Regions from separate parts of the Veillonella sp. S13054-11 genome, predicted to be linked through region 1. Evidence: a T-box and tRNA genes for the amino acid it is inferred to sense, from the RefSeq annotation. Region 1 holds a T-box; the other holds one or more tRNA genes.
The links. The T-box of region 1 lies ahead of thrS (threonine--tRNA ligase). A T-box ahead of a tRNA ligase gene usually reads a tRNA of that ligase, here a tRNA-Thr.
Positions count from the first base shown of each region.

Region 1 (10,509 bases):
GTATATGTAGGCACAAAAGACGGGGCGAATGCTTTCACAGAAGCTAGCGATGCAGACAAAAAAGGCGCAAGTTGGAACGTGGAAACATTGAAAAAAACTAAATCTGGCGATGTACAATTGGCGAGCCGTGGCGTTCCTGAAAAACCATTGGCTAATCAAGTGGCGACCATTAAAGATTCCATTATGCTTAGCGCTGTAGACCTCAGTACAACAGAGGTGGGACGCAATAGCAAGGGCGTTTTATACATGACCGTTCCTAAGGAATTGAAATTGACTGCTGATACAGGCATTCCTGATGATGTGCGCGAAACGATGCCAGCCATGTTCCGCGGCAAGATGGGCGACTCTCTCATGGTAAACCTCATGCCTCTAAATGAGGAAGAGAAGCAACAATTAGCGGCAAATCCTCATAATGCAAATGCAATCGTATTTAACCGTGGTATGAACATGGCAAAAATGATTGGTTCCTCTGCGCGTACAAGCAAGGTGTATACATACATGAAGGACCATTATTTGAACCTTGTTATCGTAGCGAAAGATTACGATGATAACGGGGCTCGCGGTAGTGGCGTTATGATGGTATCTAAACAAGATAATTCTAATGACGTGCTCTTAACACTTTACAAAGGTCCAGACCTTTCCACTAGCAAATTGGAAAAAGTAATTGGCGCTATGCTGTCTACAAACTTCAAACGTTAATTTATAAATAATACATATAAAATGGCTCGAGATTCTGATATGTTCTGCCTTTACTGGTTGTCTAGTAAAGGGGAGCATATCATTCGCGGGCCGTTTTCTTTAAAATATAAATGTATCAATATAAATGAAGAGAAGATTTACAATTTATGGATTTAAAAAATTACAATTTATAGTTTTCAAGAAATTTACAGTTAAACTGTATTGAATTTTTTAGTCCTCTATGATACTATAATCTAGTAAAAGTGATGCAAAGGACATGATTCTTTTATCCCTGTGTACCAGAGAGAGGCAGATGCTGGAAATGCCTTACACATATATTAGAGTTACCCCCTTTAAACTGATTTGTCGAACCTAAGTAGGCAAGTACGGCCGCCACCGTTATCGGGCTTAATGAAGTGAATTAACTATACACATATATTCGTATAGGTAGTTAACTAGGGTGGAACCGCGAATGATCTTCGTCCCTTGTTTGTAGGGATAGAAGGTCTTTTTTTATTACCCAATTCCTACAAGCTATTTACAAAATGCTTATGTATTGTGTGGTAAGTAGGTCTATTGATGAAAGTAAAAAATCAAAGCTATCCTGGTTTATAAATTGGAGGAAAGAAAAATGGCAGATGTAAAAATCATTTTACCTGATGGTAGTGCGAAGGAATATGCTGCTGGCACTACTCTTGGGGAAGCAGTAAAACAATTATCTAACAGCTTGGCTAAAAAAGTACTAGCTGCTAACGTAAATGGCGAATTAACAGACCTTCGCGAAGAACTTGTAGATGGTTCTGAAGTAGCATTCTTAACATTCGAAGAAGATGGTGGTAAACATACTTTGCGCCACACAGCTTCTCATATCTTGGCTCAAGCTGTTAAACGTTTATGGCCTGAAGCTAAATTGGCTATCGGTCCTGCTATCGATAAGGGGTTCTACTATGATATCGATATGGAACATACTTTGACTCCTGAAGATTTGGGTAAAATCGAGAAGGAAATGAGCCGTATTGTAAAAGAAAATTTACCGATTACTAAATCCGTTATGCCTCGTCAAGAAGCTATCGAATTCTTTAAAGCTAAAAATGAAGATTACAAGGTAGAATTGATTCAAGATCTTCCTGAAGATGCTGTAATCTCCTGCTACTCTCAAGGCGATTTCATTGATCTTTGCGCAGGACCTCACGTGGCATCCACTGGTAAGGTAAAAGCTTTTAAATTACAAAGCATTGCAGGTGCATACTGGCGCGGCGATGAAAAGAATAAAATGTTGCAACGTATTTACGGTACTGCATTTGAAAAGAAAGAAGAACTTGATGCATACCTTCACTTGCTTGAAGAAGCGGCTAAACGGGATCATCGTAAACTTGGTAAAGAACTTGGTTTGTTCGTTATCAAAGAAGAAGGTCCTGGTTTCCCATTCTTCTTACCAAAAGGTATGGCTCTTCGCAACGAATTAGAAAACTTCTGGCGTGAAGTTCACCATGATTTTGACTATGAAGAAATTCGTACACCTATCATCTTGAGTAAACATTTGTGGGAAACTTCTGGTCACTGGGATCATTACCGTGAAAATATGTATACTACAATCATCGACGATGAAGAATATGCAATTAAACCGATGAACTGCCCAGGTGGTATCTTGGTTTACCAAAACGAAATGCACTCCTACCGTGACTTCCCATTGCGTTACGCTGAACTTGGTTTAGTTCACCGTCATGAATTGTCTGGTGCATTACACGGCTTATTCCGTGTACGTGCGTTCACACAAGACGATGCTCATGTATTCATGTTGCCAGATCAAATGCAAACTGAGTTGATGAAAGTTATCGAATTGTTCGACCGTATCTATAGTCAATTCGGCTTGAAATATCATGTAGAACTGTCCACTAAACCTGATAATGCAATGGGTGATGACGCAATTTGGGAAGCAGCGACAGAAGCATTGCGTAATGCTATCGAAGCGAAAGGTATTCCATACGTAATCAACCCTGGCGACGGCGCATTCTACGGTCCTAAACTTGACTACCATATCGAAGACTCCTTAGGTCGTACATGGCAATGTGGTACTATTCAATTAGATATGAACTTGCCTGAACGTTTCCAAATTGAATACATTGGTGAAGATGGTCAAAAACATCGTCCTATCATGATTCACCGTGCATGCTTCGGCTCTATGGAACGTTTCATTGGTATCTTAACTGAACACTATGCAGGCGCATTCCCAACATGGATGGCTCCTGTACAAGTTAAAATCTTGCCTATCTCTGAAAAACATGTTGAATATGCTAAAAAATTGGCAAAACAAATGCACCGCGACTATGTACGCGTAGAAGTAGACGATCGCAGTGAAAAAATCGGCTATAAAATCCGCCAAGCACAAATGGCAAAAGTTCCTTACATGCTTGTTGTGGGTGATAAAGAAGTTGAAGAAGGCACAGTTAACGTTCGTAAACACGGTGGTGATGAATTAGGTTCTGTACCATTTGAAGAATTCTTTAATTCTATTAAGATTGAAATTAAAGAACGTAATTAATTAAATATCTATTGTTTATATTGATAAAAATCCCCCTCACATCTTGCACAATTATGATTAGTCTGTATAATTTATCAGTGGTGAGATTATATGAGGGGGATTTTGTTATTATATTCTCTTTAATTGTTACCTGTGAGTAGCGAAAGGAAATGACTATGAAAGAAGTAAATTCATACGGTTGGAAAGCTGTTATTGGTTCATCTATAGGTTATGCCATGGATGGGTTTGATCTCTTGATTCTTGGCTTTATGCTAACCTTGATTTCAGGGGACTTAGGCTTGACTACGGGTCAAGCAGGTTCACTTGTGACGTGGACCTTGGTAGGTGCCGTAATCGGTGGCTTTATCTTTGGTACCTTGTCAGATAAGTTTGGTCGTGTTCGTGTGTTGACATGGACTATTGTGTTATTTGCTGTATTTACTGGTCTATGTGCTTTTGCACAAGGCTATTGGGATCTTCTCATATATCGGACAATTGCCGGCATCGGCTTAGGCGGTGAATTTGGCATTGGTATGGCCTTAGCAGCTGAAGCATGGCCGGCACAACACCGTGCAAAGGCAACAAGCTATGTTGCCATCGGCTGGCAGTTAGGCGTATTGGCTGCAGCACTGTTAACACCCGTATTACTTCCTTATATTGGATGGCGTGGTATGTTCATGGTTGGCATTATTCCTGCCTTTGTGGCCTGGATCTTCCGTGCGAAATTACATGAACCAGAAATCTTTGTTCAAAGTAAAGACACTAAGGAACATTCCCATACGAACTCATTCAAGTTATTAGTAAAAGATGTAAGAACTACAAAGACCTCCATAGGTGTTGCTATTTTAACATCTGTTCAAAACTTTGGTTACTACGGTATTATGATTTGGTTGCCTAATTTCTTGAGTAAGCAATTAGGGTTTTCCCTTACAAAATCTGGTTTGTGGACTGCCGTAACTGTATGTGGTATGATGGTCGGCATTTGGTTATTCGGACGATTGGCTGATAAAATTGGCCGTAAACCAACATTTATCTTGTTCCAAGTATGTGCTGTGGCATCTATTTTGATTTATTCTCAACTATCTGATCCAACAGCTATGCTATTTGCCGGCGCTATTCTAGGGGCCTCTGTAAATGGTATGATGGGTGGGTATGGTGCCTTAATGGCAGAAGCCTATCCAACAAGTGCTCGCGCAACGGCTCAAAACGTGTTATTTAACATCGGTCGCGCCGTAGGTGGCTTTAGCCCAATGGTAGTAGGTATGATTATTTCAGTGTACTCATACCAAGTGGCAATTGCATTCTTGGCTATTATCTATGTAATCGATATATTGGCAACCGTATTCTTGATTCCTGAACTAAAAGGTAAGGAACTAGAATAGGCAAATTAATTTAATAAATAGAATAGGTAAATGAGATTAATAAAATAAAGATATCTATTTTATTAAGCTTTAATAGTTAACTAAGCGCTGTCTTTGATATGTACCGCCTTTACTGATTGTCCAGTAAAGGGGGGTACATATCATTTAGACGGTGCTTTTTATATTCATGGAACTATTATTTTATAAATCATGAAGTTACTTGCAGGAACTTAACAAAAAGTGTCGAATAATATTCTGGGATATTTAGTTTTTGATGTAAAGTATAACGCAAGATTTCCCTTTCATATAATTATTGGAGATACTACCAATTAAAACTAATTTTGTTAAAGGTAGATATATGTCATTTTAGAGATACTACCAGTTAAAAATATTTATTTTTAACTGGTAGTATCTCTAAAATGGGCTATGTATGGTAGAAATAGTAAATAGGTTTAACCGATAATTTCTAAATAGCAATAGATATAAAAATATTTCTATTTATATCAATATTTATGTCTATATTTATATTTATATCTATGAGTATCTATGAGAATATTCATATATAAGAATATAAATATGAATTTTAATATGCCTATTAATATCTCTATTTATTTTTATTAGAATTAGAATATTTTTGTTTGTATGTATATATATGGAGAAGGAGTGATCGAAGTGGCGCGATTACGTTTGCGTGAGGTTAGTGAGAGCGAGGAACGTTTTAATCGATTAGAGCGGGCTGTGAGATACGGAAAACGGTTAAAGTTGGCAAAAAAAGTGCCTAGAGATGTATTTTTACCAGAGGATAAGCAGTTATGGTTTTTATTTGAGCGTATATATACGGTGATTCATGATAGGGAAGTGGCCACACTAAAACGCTTTGGTTTAACACCCATGCAGTACAATGTTTTAGAGTTTGTCTATGTATCATCTTGTAGTCCAACATTAGGCTTTATAGTAGATGAATTACGCATGTCATATGGTAATTTGTTTGAAGTCGTTAAAAATCTAGCGAAAAAAGGCTTAGTTAATTGTGATACTTGTCCAAATGATAAACGATCTAAATGCTTAGCTTTGACCTATGAAGGAAAGACTTTATTTGAAGAGGTACAAGTGGTACATGATAAAGTCTTAGGGAATACATTTTCTGCTATGTGTATGCGTAAAAAGGGAGAAATGAAATCAAACTTATCATATGTACTTAGCCATTTTAGTCAGGAAAAAGTAGACTAATCTGTTCAGATTAAATATGGTAGCTTAATGTTTAAAGAGGTTAGATAATAAGCATTGTATTAAAACATTAGTATATAAGTATAGGAATTAAACTGCTAAAATTAAGAATCCTACAATTTCCGGTAATAAGAAATTGTAGGATTCTGATAGCTAATTAATTTTATGCAATTCCGATCCAGTGCCAGTATGTGAGTGCAAATACGAGCATCATGATATAGCCGATGATGGTTAATGGAATGCCTGTAGTCATAAATGTTTTTACGTCGAATGTATCTGTTCCGTAAGCTACCATGCCTTGTGGTGAGTTTACTGGTAATACTAAACCGAAGCAGATTGCATATTGCATGAGCATTGTTACGCCAAGTGGATTAAGTCCTTCTGCGGAATGTCCCATAACGATGGATATTACGATAGGAATCATGGCAGACGAGAGAGCTGTAGCTGATGCAAATCCAAGATGGATTAAAATCAGAAAGGCAGCCATAATAGCAATCAAAAGGAACACACTTGCCGTTTCAAGGGAGAAGGCATTTACAAATACCTGTGCGAGCCAAGTAGCAGCTTTTGTTTTAAGTAATACGGAACCAAGTCCTATACCAGCTCCAAACATAACAATCGATCCCCAGTCGATGTTTGGCTGTGCAAATTTCCAGTCCATAATGCCAATTTTAGGGATAAAGAATAAGGCAATTGCTATAATTGTAGTTGTTGTAGTATCGATGGTATGTAATTTACCTCCCGTTGCCCACAATGCTAATAAACCAATAGAGATGCATAATAGTTTCTTTTCATCAAATGTCATTGGACCGATTTCTTTACGCATTTTAGCGAGTTGTACATCACCGCCAACGAGCTCTTTAAACTCAGGTTTAATAAAAGCTTGCGTTACAAAGTAAGTAATAATAGCCATAATTATGGAGAACGGTGCAGCTGCTGTAAGCCAATCAATCCAACTTACAGATGTGTTCATCTGTGTTTGCATAAACCCAACAGCTACGAGGTTTTGTGCGGCAGCTGTTTGAATCATAATATTCCAAAATGTATCTGCTTGTACGGCACCTACCATGAGTAGGGCTGCTACACGGCTTTTACGTTCAATACCTAAGTTTTCAACGATACCAATAATAATTGGAGCCAAACAAGCGATACGAGCCGTTGCACTCGGTACAAAGAAAGCTAGAATAAGACCTGTAATAATAACGCCTAAATAGATGCGGCTTACCTTTGTGCCTACACTAGATAACACGAGCATGGCAATGCGACGATCGAGACCTGTTTTACGCATGGCTACGGAAATAAACATAGCTGCACCTACAAGAATCATCGCAGGGGAAGAATAACCTGAAATAATCAGCTTTAAAGCATTGGCCGTGCCCATAGCTTTCGCTGGCGCTTCTGGATTTGGAGAGAAGCCTAGTAATAAGGCAGTGAGTGCCGTAATCATGGTCGCACTTACCGGATAGGATACAGCCGATGTCATCCACAAGATGATAGCAAAGGCGAGGATACCAATCATGCGATGACCACCGGTAGATAATGTTTCTGGTGTTGGTAATAATAAAATGCTGCCTAAAACAATAAAGGCAAGAATAAGACCTATATTTTGAACTGTTGTACGCGCCTTTTGAGAAGGCGAACTAGTTGTTACACTCATAATAAAACCCCTTTCAATTTGTGTAATACCTATTACTATATAATATCTAGTTAGACAATACCCAGTTAGATAATACTCAGTTAGATAATATCTAGTCAGGTAGAATATGTTATATATATTATTGTATCGTATTTTTCTATAGAATTAATAATTATATTATAGAAATATTGTATACATAAAGGGGGATAGGTGTCAGTAAGTATACCTATATACAGAACTTATAATCTCTGTTATACTGTAAGAGTTGTAATAATAAATTGCTGAGAGCAACCTAAGATTGTTGTTGACTTTCACTATCTAATTTGTTATTATAATTAAGTAATTTATGAAGCAGAGGCCATCCGCCACTCACCTAATACCAAGAAGTATGAGGTTAATATAGAGAATTCTATTCGGATGGTGTTTGCCGTCCGTTTTTTTTATTCTCTTGGAGGTGAACGCTATTAGCAAGGATACACCACGCATTAATGAAGAGATTCGTGCTCGTGAACTTCGTGTCGTAGGTCCTGAAAACGAACAAATCGGTATTATGTCTGGCCGTGAGGCTTTGGCATTGGCTGAAGAACAGCATCTTGATCTTGTGGAAATTGCACCTAACGCTAAACCACCAGTAGCTCGCATTATGAACTACGGTAAATATCGTTATGAACAACAAAAACGCGAGAAAGAAGCGAAGAAAAAACAAAAAATCGTAACTTTGAAAGAAGTCAAATTACGTCCACATATTGAAGACCATGACTTTTACGTAAAAATGAAAAACGCATCCAAATTCTTGGCGGAAGGCAATAAGGTAAAAGTAACCATTATGTTCCGCGGTCGTGAGCTTTCACATCCAGAACTAGGCATGGCGGTATTGACACGTTTTGCTGATGAACTCAAAGAAACGGCGTCTATTGAAAAAGCAGCTAAGTTAGAAGGTCGTAACATGACCATGATTTTAGTAAGTAAATAAGGTATTGGGAGGATTATATTATGCCAAAAATTAAAACTCGTCGCGCAGCGGCTAAACGTTTCGCAGTAACTGGTACTGGTGAATTCAAGCGTGCGAAAGCTTTCAAAAGCCACATTCTTGAGAAAAAATCTCCAGCTCGTAAACGTAATTTACGTAAAGCTACATTGGTTGCAAAAGCTGACCATAAACGCGTAGCTAAATGCTTACCATACGCTTAATCGTTAACTATTAGATCGATATATCGTAATTTAGGAGGAATATACAATGGCAAGAGTGAAAAAGGGCGTTACAGCTCATGCACGTCATAAAAAGATTTTAAAATTAGCTAAAGGTTACCGTGGTACACGTTCTCGTTTGTTCAAAAAAGCTAACGAAACAGTAATGAAAGCGTTGTACTACGCTCGTCGTGACCGTCGTGCGAAAAAACGCGAATTCCGTCAATTGTGGATCGCTCGTATCAACGCAGCGGCTCGCATCAACGGTACAACTTACAGCCGTTTCATCGCTGGTTTAGCTAAAGCAGGCGTTGAAGTTAACCGTAAAATGTTGGCTGACTTGGCAGTTAACGATGCAGCAGCATTCGCTAAACTTGTTGAAGTAGCTAAAAACGCTTAATAGCATAACCATATATATATTGAGGACTCTCTTTGGAGGGTCCTTTTTTATGTGGTGAAAGTAATAGATTATCAATACTTTTATAATATGATATTCTATACATATAATGTGTGTGATAATATTAAAAGAGAGGATTTAAATTAATGAAAAAGTTATTTTCTATGTTATTGTTAGTATGTATAGTAATACCATTACAAATTCAAGCTATATCGATGGAAGCTATTAAAAATGGTAAGAATAATATTCCTATTCTTACAGGGAAAAATGCCATTACGTATTTTGTAGACAAGAGTTCTATTAAAAGAATAGAAGAGAACCAGTTTATTTATAAAGCACAGGCAGTTGTATATGAGGTTGAAAATAATAATAGTCGTAGAACTAACTCATATATTCACAAGGTTTTAGTTACTTATCGTTATGATATAAACCATTCTGTAGCCAGCGTATTACGTACTCCACAGTATGCACAAGACTATTCACTCCTCATATATGCTAAACAAGCTAGCTCTGGTATGAAATTAACGATAAATAGTGTGGAAGATTTTAATTATGAAGGTGTGGCTTTGGGGAATTTCGGTAATATTCCACAACAATATGTTGATGTAGCTTTGCGTGATCCTAAATATGTTGTAGGTAACTATATCTTTAAAGAAGCTTATGGTACAGCTTTTGAAAATATGGCTCTTCATAAGAAATAAGATAAATGAGTTTATGGAAGTAGCTAAAAACGCTTAATAGCATAATAATACAGATTAAGGACTCTCTTTGGAGGGTCCTTTTTTATATGGTGAAAGTATGATATAGCTACATTTATATTTTAGTGTAAAATACTAAATCGTTTTAGCTGTTTTATAAAGTGAAATAAACTATCAAAAAAGTAAAATATAAAAGAGGAGTTTTATTATAGCTTGTAGAACTAACATAGTAATAAACCTATTTAAGGTGCTTGTAAAAGGAGACATTATTATGGGAATCTTTAAAAAGCTATGTATGACCTCTATGTTAGGTGTTATGTTAACTGTACCAACGTATGCAACTGTTGTTACAGGCAGTCAATCAGATGTAAATTTAGATTTAAAGTATCCTTTAGTTTATACAGAACATGCTTATGCTCAAAGAGTTATTAATACAGATATTGCAAATTATGTACTCGAAGCAAAGGATATGTATTACAACCAACATATTTATCAAGTTTCTCAAAACTATAAGGTTACCTATGAGGATAGTCAAGTTGTTTCAATCCTACTAACTACCTATTATTACTACGCCGGAGCTGCTCATGGTATGTATAATACAAGAGGTCTTGTATATAATAAAGTAACAGGTCAACGCATTCCATTATATAACTATATAAAAATTGCGAATGCAGCACAATTGGATAACGGTTTACGATCCCATGTATTAAGTTATTATACAGGTAATCATATAAAGAGCTATATTCCAAGTGGATGGAGTGTAAAATATGTAACCGATAACTATTGCTTACGTGGTAAGGGGA
Region 1 is NZ_PPCY01000002.1:68,022-78,530, reverse strand. Features, by position in the region: gene VPHSUH08_RS02395 (hypothetical protein) at 1-699, shown strand, start outside; T-box leader at 936-1,168, shown strand; gene thrS (threonine--tRNA ligase) at 1,310-3,220, shown strand; gene VPHSUH08_RS02385 (MFS transporter) at 3,376-4,581, shown strand; gene VPHSUH08_RS02380 (MarR family winged helix-turn-helix transcriptional regulator) at 5,233-5,790, shown strand; gene VPHSUH08_RS02375 (DASS family sodium-coupled anion symporter) at 5,951-7,444, opposite strand; gene infC (translation initiation factor IF-3) at 7,878-8,396, shown strand; gene rpmI (50S ribosomal protein L35) at 8,417-8,614, shown strand; gene rplT (50S ribosomal protein L20) at 8,661-9,011, shown strand; gene VPHSUH08_RS02355 (hypothetical protein) at 9,155-9,709, shown strand; gene VPHSUH08_RS02350 (PdaC/SigV domain-containing protein) at 9,978-10,509, shown strand, end outside.

Region 2 (10,509 bases), on a different contig from region 1:
TAGAAAAAACTGAGGTACGTGATAACTTTACTACGTATTACATGAAAGATGTAGCAGTAACTGTATATACTGGACCTGCTCAAGAATTGTTGGTTAACAATCAATTGCGCGGTCAAGGGGCGACTTACTTCTTTGAACCAAATACTATTACAAATATTCATAGTACGAAAAAAGGCGCTAATACAGTACGTGACATTGGTCCTGGTAGCACACGGATGGAATTGATATTTGCCTATGGCAGTCCTAATGCGATGTGGCGTGATAAGAAAAATGAGACGTATATTTTCCTTTATGAGGGGCATTCCGAAAATTCATTGCCTCAAAAAAAGGAGTTTAAGAGTCCTGTAGAGAATACAAATAGTAATAGCCAACAACAATCTATGCTTGGTCAGCAAAAAGAATATATTGCTTTCACCATTAAACAAAGCAATATAGAGGCTGTAGACATTATTAGTGGACAAGTATGGCCTAGGTTTGGATTGCCGAAAGCTGAAGTGTATGATTTTGAAGCTGGTACACTTACGGCTGATGATTTTGTATTGCGTGGTTTCAAGTTGAATGACCATTTTGTTAATGATCCTAATAATGATTGGAAACATCAAGGCATATTGTTTGGCTCCACATTTATTGGCTATAATGAATACGGTGTGAGTGTAGATAAAAAAGATCTTATCAATCGCGTATTATTAAATGTGTATACGCCTACACGTCGTGGAATCGCGATGGGTGATACCAAATATTTATTGCTCTTTGTGTATGGTATGCCAACTCGTATTGTTGAATCTACAACAAAGGCGGGGACGTCTACCGTATATGAATATAAAAATCCAGCGGCAAGCAACTCTTATTTACAGTTTGCCCTAGATGATAAAAACCAATATATCAAATCCGTTATGTTATCTGACCGTCCTGTAAAATAGGATAGGTCACAGCGAGGAGGCAAAGGGTATGGTTACTGTACAAGATGTAAAAGAACGTTGGGAAAAGATTCAAGGTGATGATGAACGTATATTGTTTATCGTTGGTGGTCCAGGTTCTGGTAAAAGTTTGCTAATTCGTGAATTGTCTGAGCAGAAGGGCTGGAAATACTTGGAAGCTAAGCAACTCATCGAGGAAGAGTTTTTGCTCGTGCCTCGTGATGAACGGCCTCAATTAGCGGAAGAAGTTATTTGCCGTGCTCTTAGCCGTAGCGATACGGAAGTAGTCTTGCTAGATGGCATTAATGTATTCTTTGCACCTATCTTAAATCTAAAACCATTTGAGTTGTTAAAAACTATTAGTAAGAAGTATCCTATTGTCGTTGGCTGGCGTGGACATATTGAAGGGGATCAGTTGTACTTAGAACATAACAATAATCCTAAACATGCTGTAGTTAGTATTGCACATCCAGATCATGTTATTGCAATCGACTAAATGTATGTTTGAACATATTGGTTGAATATAGGGAAAACTATAGATGTATAGAAGGAGATAGCGGGCTATCTCCTTTTTTAGTTATATAATTACAGTTATTAGGTAAAAAATATAGTTTTGTAATTTCCTATTATTTGATTTTAGTAAACCTGAAATATGGATGTTAGCAGACATGGACTGGTAAGGAATGAAACTATGTAAAGGTATATAAAGAATATACTAGTAAATAAAAGTTGATTACTGGATATATACTGAAAACGAGGCATTTTATAGAGGATTGATAAAATATAAATTTTTTTTGACAAAATACTTGCATAGGGTATCGTTTCATGTTATTATGATTAAGCACTAAGAGTGACCACAGTGAACGAAAAACTTCAAAAAAGTTTTTAAATGTTCTTGACACTTAGTGTGCTAGGTGATACAATTCATCTTGTCGTAATGATGCTGGCGTAGCTCAATAGGTAGAGCAGCTGACTTGTAATCAGCAGGTTGTGGGTTCAATTCCTATCGCCAGCTCCATTTTATTTATGGAGGGATTCCCGAGCGGCCAAAGGGAGCAGACTGTAAATCTGCCGTCTTCGACTTCGAAGGTTCGAATCCTTCTCCCTCCACCATTCATAGCGGGGTGGAGCAGTTGGTAGCTCGTCGGGCTCATAACCCGAAGGTCGCAGGTTCAAGTCCTGTCCCCGCAACCATAAAAACCACAGTGAAATGATCGTTCATTGTGCTGGTGTAGCTCAGTCGGCAGAGCGTATCCTTGGTAAGGATAAGGTCACCGGTTCAATCCCGGTCACTAGCTCCATACATGGCGGCATAGCTCAGTTGGCTAGAGCAATCGGTTCATACCCGGTGTGTCCGCGGTTCAAATCCGTGTGCCGCCACCATTAAACCTCACCTTGGTGGGGATTTTTTTATTTCTTTACATATGACATGCTATTCTAAGACTTTGTATATATGGTATAATAATAGGTAAGGAAATCTTATATTCCATTGATAAATTAGGGTTAATATATTATATTAATACTAGAATGTAATTTGTTTTTGTGAAGGAGGATATAATCCTAATGGCAAAAGAAAAATTTGAACGTACGAAACCGCATGTTAACATCGGTACAATCGGTCACGTTGACCATGGTAAAACTACTTTGACTGCTGCAATCACTAAAGTATTGGCTGAAAAAGGTCAAGCTGACTTCCAAGATTACAGCATGATCGATAAAGCTCCAGAAGAACGTGAACGCGGTATCACAATCAACACTGCACACGTTGAGTATGAAACTGCTAACCGTCACTATGCACACGTTGACTGCCCAGGCCATGCTGACTATGTTAAAAACATGATTACTGGTGCGGCTCAAATGGACGGCGCTATCTTGGTTGTATCCGCAGCTGACGGCCCTATGCCTCAAACTCGCGAACACATCTTGTTGGCTCGCCAAGTTGGTGTTCCTGCAATCGTAGTATTCTTGAACAAAGCTGACATGGTTGACGATGAAGAATTGATCGAATTGGTAGAAATGGAAGTTCGTGAACTTCTTTCTTCCTACGAATTCCCTGGCGACGAAGTACCTATCGTTGTAGGTTCCGCATTGAAAGCTTTGGAAGGCGACGCTCAATATGTAGCTAAAATTGACGAATTGATGGATGCTGTAGACTCCTACATCCCAACACCAGTTCGTGACACTGATAAACCTTTCTTGATGCCTGTGGAAGACGTTTTCACAATCACTGGTCGTGGTACAGTAGCAACTGGCCGTGTTGAACGTGGTCAAGTAAACGTTGGTGATACAGTTGAAGTAGTAGGCTTGAAAGAAAAAGCTGAACAATACGTAGTAACTGGTCTTGAAATGTTCCGTAAAGTGTTGGATTCTGCAGTAGCAGGTGACAACGTAGGTGCATTGCTTCGTGGTGTTGACCGTAAAGACATCGAACGTGGTCAAGTATTGGCTAAACCAGGTTCCATCAACCCACACACAAAATTCAAAGCAGAAGTATACGTATTGACTAAAGAAGAAGGTGGTCGTCATACTCCATTCTTCTCCAATTACCGTCCACAATTCTACTTCCGTACAACAGACGTAACAGGTGTTGTAAACCTTCCTGAAGGTGTAGAAATGTGTATGCCTGGCGATAACGTAACAATGGAAATCGAATTGATTACTCCAATCGCTATCGAAGAAGGTCTTCGCTTTGCGATCCGCGAAGGTGGCCATACAGTAGGCGCTGGCGTAGTAACAGAAATCGAAGGTTAATACAAGTTTATAGCTCAATGTATCGATACATTAGCTATATAATTGAATTTTAGATTCAATAAAAGGGACCCAATGGGTCCCTTTTATTTTGTATATATTGATGATTAAGAGTATAGAATTGAATCGCTAATATATTGAAACAATGATGATTTTGTAATGTGACATATACGTTGTATTCAGGCTTCAAAGGATAATCATACTATTGATACAAATTGAGAAGAAATTTTAATATATTGTAACCTTAGATACAACTTTATTTATAAAATTAGTGTATATTATATATGAGGAGAGCATAGGCTCTCTTTTTGTGCTTTTATAGAAAAGGAGGTAATGTGATGGGCGAATACAAAAAGTATTGGATAGCCGTAGTAGCAGTTCTTATTATTGGATTCTCTATTCTTGGCTATTTGGGTACTGATGTATATCATCAAGCGCCACCGGTACCAACCGCGTATGTATCTCAAGATGGACAGGTTTTGTTCACTAAGGATGATATCTTACATGGTCAATCGGCTTGGCAATCTACAGGTGGTCAATCTGTAGGGACCGTACTAGGTCATGGCGCATATCAAGCCCCGGACTGGACAGCTGATTGGTTGCACAAAGAAGTGTCCGTAATGCTTGATATCAAGTCTCAAGAAGCTTTTGGTGTTCTTTATGAACAGTTAGGTGATGTGCAGAAAGCGGCTGTTAAAGAAGCAGTTAAAGCAGAGTACTTTAACAGTGCTGTTCGTGAAGATGGAACTGTTGTGCTTTCACCGGAACGTATTACAGCGATGAATTTAACCGGACAATATTTTATTGAACTTTATGGTGATAACCCTAAATTGTCCGAAACACGCGATCATTTTGCGATGAAAGACAATACGTTGCCAGAATTAAAAGATCGTATTGATATGGCACGATTCTTCTTCTGGACTACGTGGATGGCATCGACTCAACGTCCTGGTACAGATGCAACATACACCAACAATTGGCCTCACGAGCCATTGTTAGATCATAATCCGACACCGGAAAGCGTAGTTTGGTCTGTGGTGAGTGTTATTATCTTACTTTGTGGTATTGGTATTGTCGTATGGATGTGGGCATTTGGTCGTAAAAGCGATGAACATGAATTAACACCGCCTGCGGAAGATCCGATATCCAAATTGAATCTAACACCGTCTCAACGGTCTTTGGGAAAATATTTATTTACAATTTTGGCATTATTTTTACTACAACTTGGTATGGGCGGTATCATTGCGCATTATACTGTGGAAGGGCAGGCTTTCTATGGCATTCCATTGGCGCAGTATTTTCCATATTCTATTGCTCGTACTTGGCATATTCAAGCATCCTTGTTCTGGATTGCAATGGCATTCTTGAGTGCCGGTTTATTCTTGGCGCCGATTATTAATGGCGGTAAAGATCCTAAGTTCCAAAAATTAGGCGTGGATATTTTGTTCTGGGCACTCGTTGTGTTGGTAGTGGGTTCCTTTACAGGTACATATTTAGGTGTTGCTCATGAGATTCCGGCGTCTCTAAACTTCTACTTGGGTCACCAAGGATATGAGTTTATCGAGTTGGGGCGCGTATGGCAATGGATTGAATATATCGGCATTCTATTTTGGCTTGTACTCATGGTGCGCAGCATCATTGGTGCTTTCAAAAATAAAGGGGATAAAAACCTTATTGCTGCCTTTATTTTCTCCGTTGTGATGGTCGGTATTTTCTATGGACCAGGTCTTTTCTACGGAGAACACAGCCACTTGGCAATCATGGAATACTGGCGCTGGTGGGTTATTCACCTTTGGGTAGAAGGATTCTTTGAAGTATTCTCTACTACGTTGATGGCCTTTATTTTCGTAACACTTGGTCTCGTATCTTACCGTGCAGGTACCATAGCAGCGATTTCGTCCGGTGCCATTTACCTTATCGGCGGTATCCCTGGTACATTCCATCATCTTTATTTCACCGGTGTTACATCGACTATCGTGGCCACAGGGGCATCGTTCTCCGCGTTGGAAGTAGTGCCTCTTGTACTCTTGGGATATGAAGCGTTTGAAAATTATACACGCCTTCATAGTGCTCCTTGGATGCATCGACTAAAATGGCCTGTATACTGCTTCATTGCCGTATCCTTCTGGAACTTGGTGGGTGCAGGCATCTTCGGCTTCTTAATTAATATGCCGGTTTCCTTGTTCTATATTCAAGGTCTAAATACGACAGCTGTTCATGCTCATACGGCGTTGTTCGGCGTATACGGGTTCTTGAGTTTAGGCTTTGTATTCCTCATCGCTCGTTATATTCGACCTGAAGTGGAATTTAACGACAAGTTGATGAAATTCGGTTTCTGGGCATTGAATTGGGGCCTTGCGTTAATGGTTCTTATCAGTCTATTGCCAATTGGCTTGATTCAAAGTTGGGCAAGTGTTACACAAGGCTTATGGCTCGCTCGCAGTGAAGACTTTATGCAACAACCATTGTTACAAAATTTGCGTTGGCTTCGCATGGTTGGCGATACCATCATGATATTGGGGGCATTGGCCTTCTTCTGGCAAATCGTGAAAGTAACTTTCACAAAGAAACAGTAATAAACGAAGCAATAATAGTAAATATGTAATTATAATATTAAATATAATATATATATAAGCTAACTATAAGCTAATATGACATGGCGTTCTTTGGGTAGACAAGGGGCGCCATTGTCTGTTATACTATCCATGTCAGGCATACGTGCCTGGCTTTTTTGAGTTGCTTAATTTCTTGACATCGCTTGCTACGTATGATATAGTTTTTTAGTATGTAGTCGAGCGTTTTCGAGTACAAGAGACAGATTAGTAAATATAAAGCGAGGTGTATCCGGATGCGTAATGCCATTACTTTAGCTTGCACAGATTGCAAACAACGCAACTATCAAACGAACAAGAATAAAAAGAACAATCCTGATCGTATTGAAATGATGAAATATTGCAAATTCTGCGGTAAACATACATTACACCGTGAAACAAAATAATTCTTATCATTCATTACCTGTTGATTTGAGGATGTGAAACACAATGGCAAAGTCTAACTCAGCAGTGCAGCAGCGTGGTGGATTTGGAAAATTCTTCCGCGGTGTGAAAGCTGAACTAAAAAAAGTAGTCTGGCCAACAAAAAAAGAGCTTATCAATTACACAATAGTAGTATTTTTAGTGACCATATTCATCGCTTTGATTATTTCTGTGCTTGATGGACTCTTCGCCCAACTTTTTAATACGTTGTTGCACTTTGTTGGATAAGGGGGCCATTACATGGAAGCAGATAAGAAGTGGTATGTAATTCATACCTATTCAGGCTACGAAAATAAAGTAAAAACCACTCTTGAACTTAAAGTTCAATCTATGGGGCTACAAGATGTGATTAGCCGAATTTTGGTGCCTCTTGAAGACGAAATAGATGAAAAAGATGGGGTTAAAAAAGTAGTAAAACGTAAGATATTTCCTGGGTATGTATTGGTGGAAATGGAAGTTAATGACCGTTCTTGGTATGTTGTACGCAACACGCCAGGTGTTACAGGTTTCGTTGGCTCTGCTACAAAACCAGTTCCACTTTCTGATTCCGAAGTAGAACATATACTTAAGTCTCAGGGCTTGGATAAGAAACCAACCATTAACGTTGATGTAGAAGTTGGTGAAACGGTTCGCATTACGTCCGGTGCCTTTGAAGATAAACTAGGTGTTATTACCGAACTTAACCCTGAAAAAGGAACATTGAAACTTAGTGTGGAAATGTTCAATCGAGATACCGAGGTAGAGGTAGAGTTCTCTCAAGTTGAGAAAGCTCTTTAATATATAAATATAACTCTAAAAAGAGCAATCGATTTTGGTTGCCAGTGGGAGGATGTATATCCGTTACCACCACAGTATAAGCATAGGAGGTTTAATTACCCATGGCTAAGAAATTAGTTAAACAAGTAAAACTACAAATTGAAGCCGCTAAAGCTACTCCAGCACCACCAGTTGGTCCTGCACTAGGTCAAGCAGGTGTTAATATCGTTGCTTTCACAAAAGAATTCAACGAACGTACTGCTAAACAAGCTGGCTTAATTATTCCAGTAGTTATTAACGTATATGAAGATCGTAGCTTCGACTTCATCACTAAGACTCCACCAGCTGCAGTATTGTTGAAAAAAGCTGCAGGTATTCCAAAAGGTTCTGGTGTACCTAACCGTGATAAAGTAGCAAAAGTAGGTCGCGATAAAGTTCGTGAAATTGCTGAATTGAAAATGCCTGACTTGAATGCTAATACCGTAGAACAAGGTATGCGCATGGTGGAAGGTACTGCTCGCAGCATGGGCATTGAAATCGTTGACTAATAAGCGTACGACTTGCGCATAAGGCGCAAATCGGTGGGAGGGAATTCCCGTTTGACCACATAAGGAGGATATTATAATGGCAAAAGTAGGTAAGAAATACGCTGAAGCAGTAAAACTTATTGAAGCTGGTAAATTCTACGAACCAGTAGAAGCAATTGAGTTGGTTAAGAAAACTGCAACTGCAAATTTCGATGAAACAGTTGAAATTGCTTTCAACTTGAATGTCGACCCTAAATACGCTGATCAACAAGTTCGTGGTGCAGTAGTATTGCCTCATGGTACTGGCAAAACTAAACGCGTTCTTGTATTCGCAAAAGGCGACAATATTAAGGCAGCTGAAGAAGCTGGTGCAGATTTCGTAGGTTCTGAAGAGTTAGTAGCTAAAATCCAAGGTGGTTGGAGCGACTTCGACGTAGTAGTTGCTACACCAGACATGATGGGTCAAGTTGGCCGTCTTGGTAAAATCTTGGGTCCTAAAGGCTTGATGCCAAACCCTAAAGTTGGTACAGTAACTCCAGACGTTGCTCGTGCAGTAAATGAAATCAAAGCTGGTAAAATCGAATACCGTACTGATAAAGCAGGTATTATCTCTTGTTCTATCGGTAAAGCATCTTTCGATGAAGAAAAATTACTTGACAACTACCGTACAATCGTTGATACTATTATCAAGGCTAAACCTGTAGCAGCTAAAGGTCAATACATTAAATCTGTAACCTTGTCCGCTACAATGGGCCCTGGTGTACCTTTGAACGTGTTCAAATTGAGCACTGTTTCTAAAGAGCAATAATTAAATATGTCTCTTAGCTGTAGACGGCTGGTATGTATAATGGATGAAAATCCGCCCGCTGAGGCTGACACTAGAACAACCTAGGACTAGTTACGACCTCATCGCGTGCGATGGGGTCGTTTTTACGCTAAGATAGTACATAGAGCACCAAAAAAATCTACAAGGAGGTAATCTAATGGCTGTCACTGAATCAAAAAAAGCAATCGTTGCTCAAATGAAAGAAACTCTTTCTGAAGCAAAAGGTGCTGTATTGATTGGTTACTCTGGTTTAACTGTTGCGCAAGCAACTGATCTTCGTCGCAAAATGTTGGCTGAAGGTGTTGAATACAAAGTAATCAAAAATACTTTGACTCGTATCGCTGCAAACGAATTGAATCTTGAAGGTTTCGCTGAGCATTTAGAAGGCCCAACTGCGTTGGCTACTTCTAAAGATGATGCTGTTGCACCTGCTCGTGTAATCGAACAATTCATCAAAGCAACTGAAAAAGAAGTTGTAACAGTTAAAGCTGGTATCGTTGAAGGCGAAGTTATGGACGCTGCAGGCATTAAAGCAATTGCATCTCTTCCAAATCGCGAAGGTATGCTTTCCATGTTGCTTTCCGTATTGCAAGCTCCTGTTCGCAATGTTGCATACGCTGTCAAAGCTGTTGCAGAAGCAAAACCTGCAGAATAATATTTTTTGCAAAGTATTCGTTGGCCGCTTGAGGCTGGCACTATAAACTAATTTATGGAGGAAATCTAAAATGGCATTGAACATTGAAAACATCGTTGCTGAATTGAAAGAAGCAACAATCCTTGAACTTAATGATCTTGTAAAAGCAATCGAAGAAGAATTTGGCGTAACTGCAGCAGCTCCTGTAGCTGTAGCAGCTGCTGGTGGTGCTGAAGGCGGCGCTGCTAAAGATTCCTTCGACGTAATCTTGAAAGATGCTGGCGCATCCAAAATCAACGTAATCAAAGTTGTTCGTGAAGCAACTGGTCTTGGCTTGAAAGAAGCTAAAGCTATCGTTGATGGCGCTCCTGCACCTGTAAAAGAAGGCGTAGCTGCTGAAGCTGCTGAAGCTTTGAAAGCTCAATTGGAAGAAGCTGGCGCATCCGTAGAATTGAAATAATTCTGGACATATTAAAGGCGTACCCTATGGGTACGCCTTTTTCTATTGGAGTTTATAAATTGATGCGAGTTTTGTTTTGTTAACTAATTTGGCTTTTGGATACGGTAATGTATTAGAGAAATCCTTATCATATTTTTTAGGAACGATGACATAGGCACCGCGATTATTTGATGTATTACTTAAAAATGTTTCCTTAGTTATGGTAGGCATTAATGTTTTGCCTTCGGTCCATATAGAATCATCAGTTGTATCTACGAAAACTTGGGTAGGTGTAGTGTCCATGTAATATACAATGGAAGTATAGTAATTGCCATATACATATATTGGTTTTGATGTATCTTCGATGAACGTTTTGAACTGTAAACCAGACTGATTAAACAATATTGGTGGTACTGTAATCGTAATAGCCGAGTACAACGTAATTAGTGGAATTAAAGCATATATTGCTAGTTTGAAAAATGATGTTATGTAGTATCGACCGATTAAAATTATACATACTATAATAAAGGAACCAACGATTAATGGTTTACTATCAAGACTTTGATCAAAAGCTGTAGCAAATGTAAAAATCATGTAGTAAATACCTAGTGGTAGGGTAATTAAATA
Region 2 is NZ_PPCY01000005.1:144,870-155,378, reverse strand. Features, by position in the region: gene VPHSUH08_RS06190 (hypothetical protein) at 1-920, shown strand, start outside; gene brxF (BREX-3 system P-loop-containing protein BrxF) at 949-1,413, shown strand; tRNA gene VPHSUH08_RS06180 (tRNA-Thr) at 1,860-1,935, shown strand; tRNA gene VPHSUH08_RS06175 (tRNA-Tyr) at 1,946-2,030, shown strand; tRNA gene VPHSUH08_RS06170 (tRNA-Met) at 2,036-2,111, shown strand; tRNA gene VPHSUH08_RS06165 (tRNA-Thr) at 2,143-2,218, shown strand; tRNA gene VPHSUH08_RS06160 (tRNA-Met) at 2,224-2,300, shown strand; gene tuf (elongation factor Tu) at 2,481-3,668, shown strand; gene VPHSUH08_RS06150 (nitric-oxide reductase large subunit) at 4,004-6,241, shown strand; gene rpmG (50S ribosomal protein L33) at 6,514-6,663, shown strand; gene secE (preprotein translocase subunit SecE) at 6,707-6,928, shown strand; gene nusG (transcription termination/antitermination protein NusG) at 6,941-7,477, shown strand; gene rplK (50S ribosomal protein L11) at 7,579-8,004, shown strand; gene rplA (50S ribosomal protein L1) at 8,081-8,791, shown strand; gene rplJ (50S ribosomal protein L10) at 8,967-9,464, shown strand; gene rplL (50S ribosomal protein L7/L12) at 9,535-9,903, shown strand; gene VPHSUH08_RS06110 (glycosyltransferase family 39 protein) at 9,946-10,509, opposite strand, start outside.
Region 2: it encodes a tRNA-Thr, which carries the amino acid that the T-box ahead of thrS (threonine--tRNA ligase) is inferred to sense. The anticodon was not compared.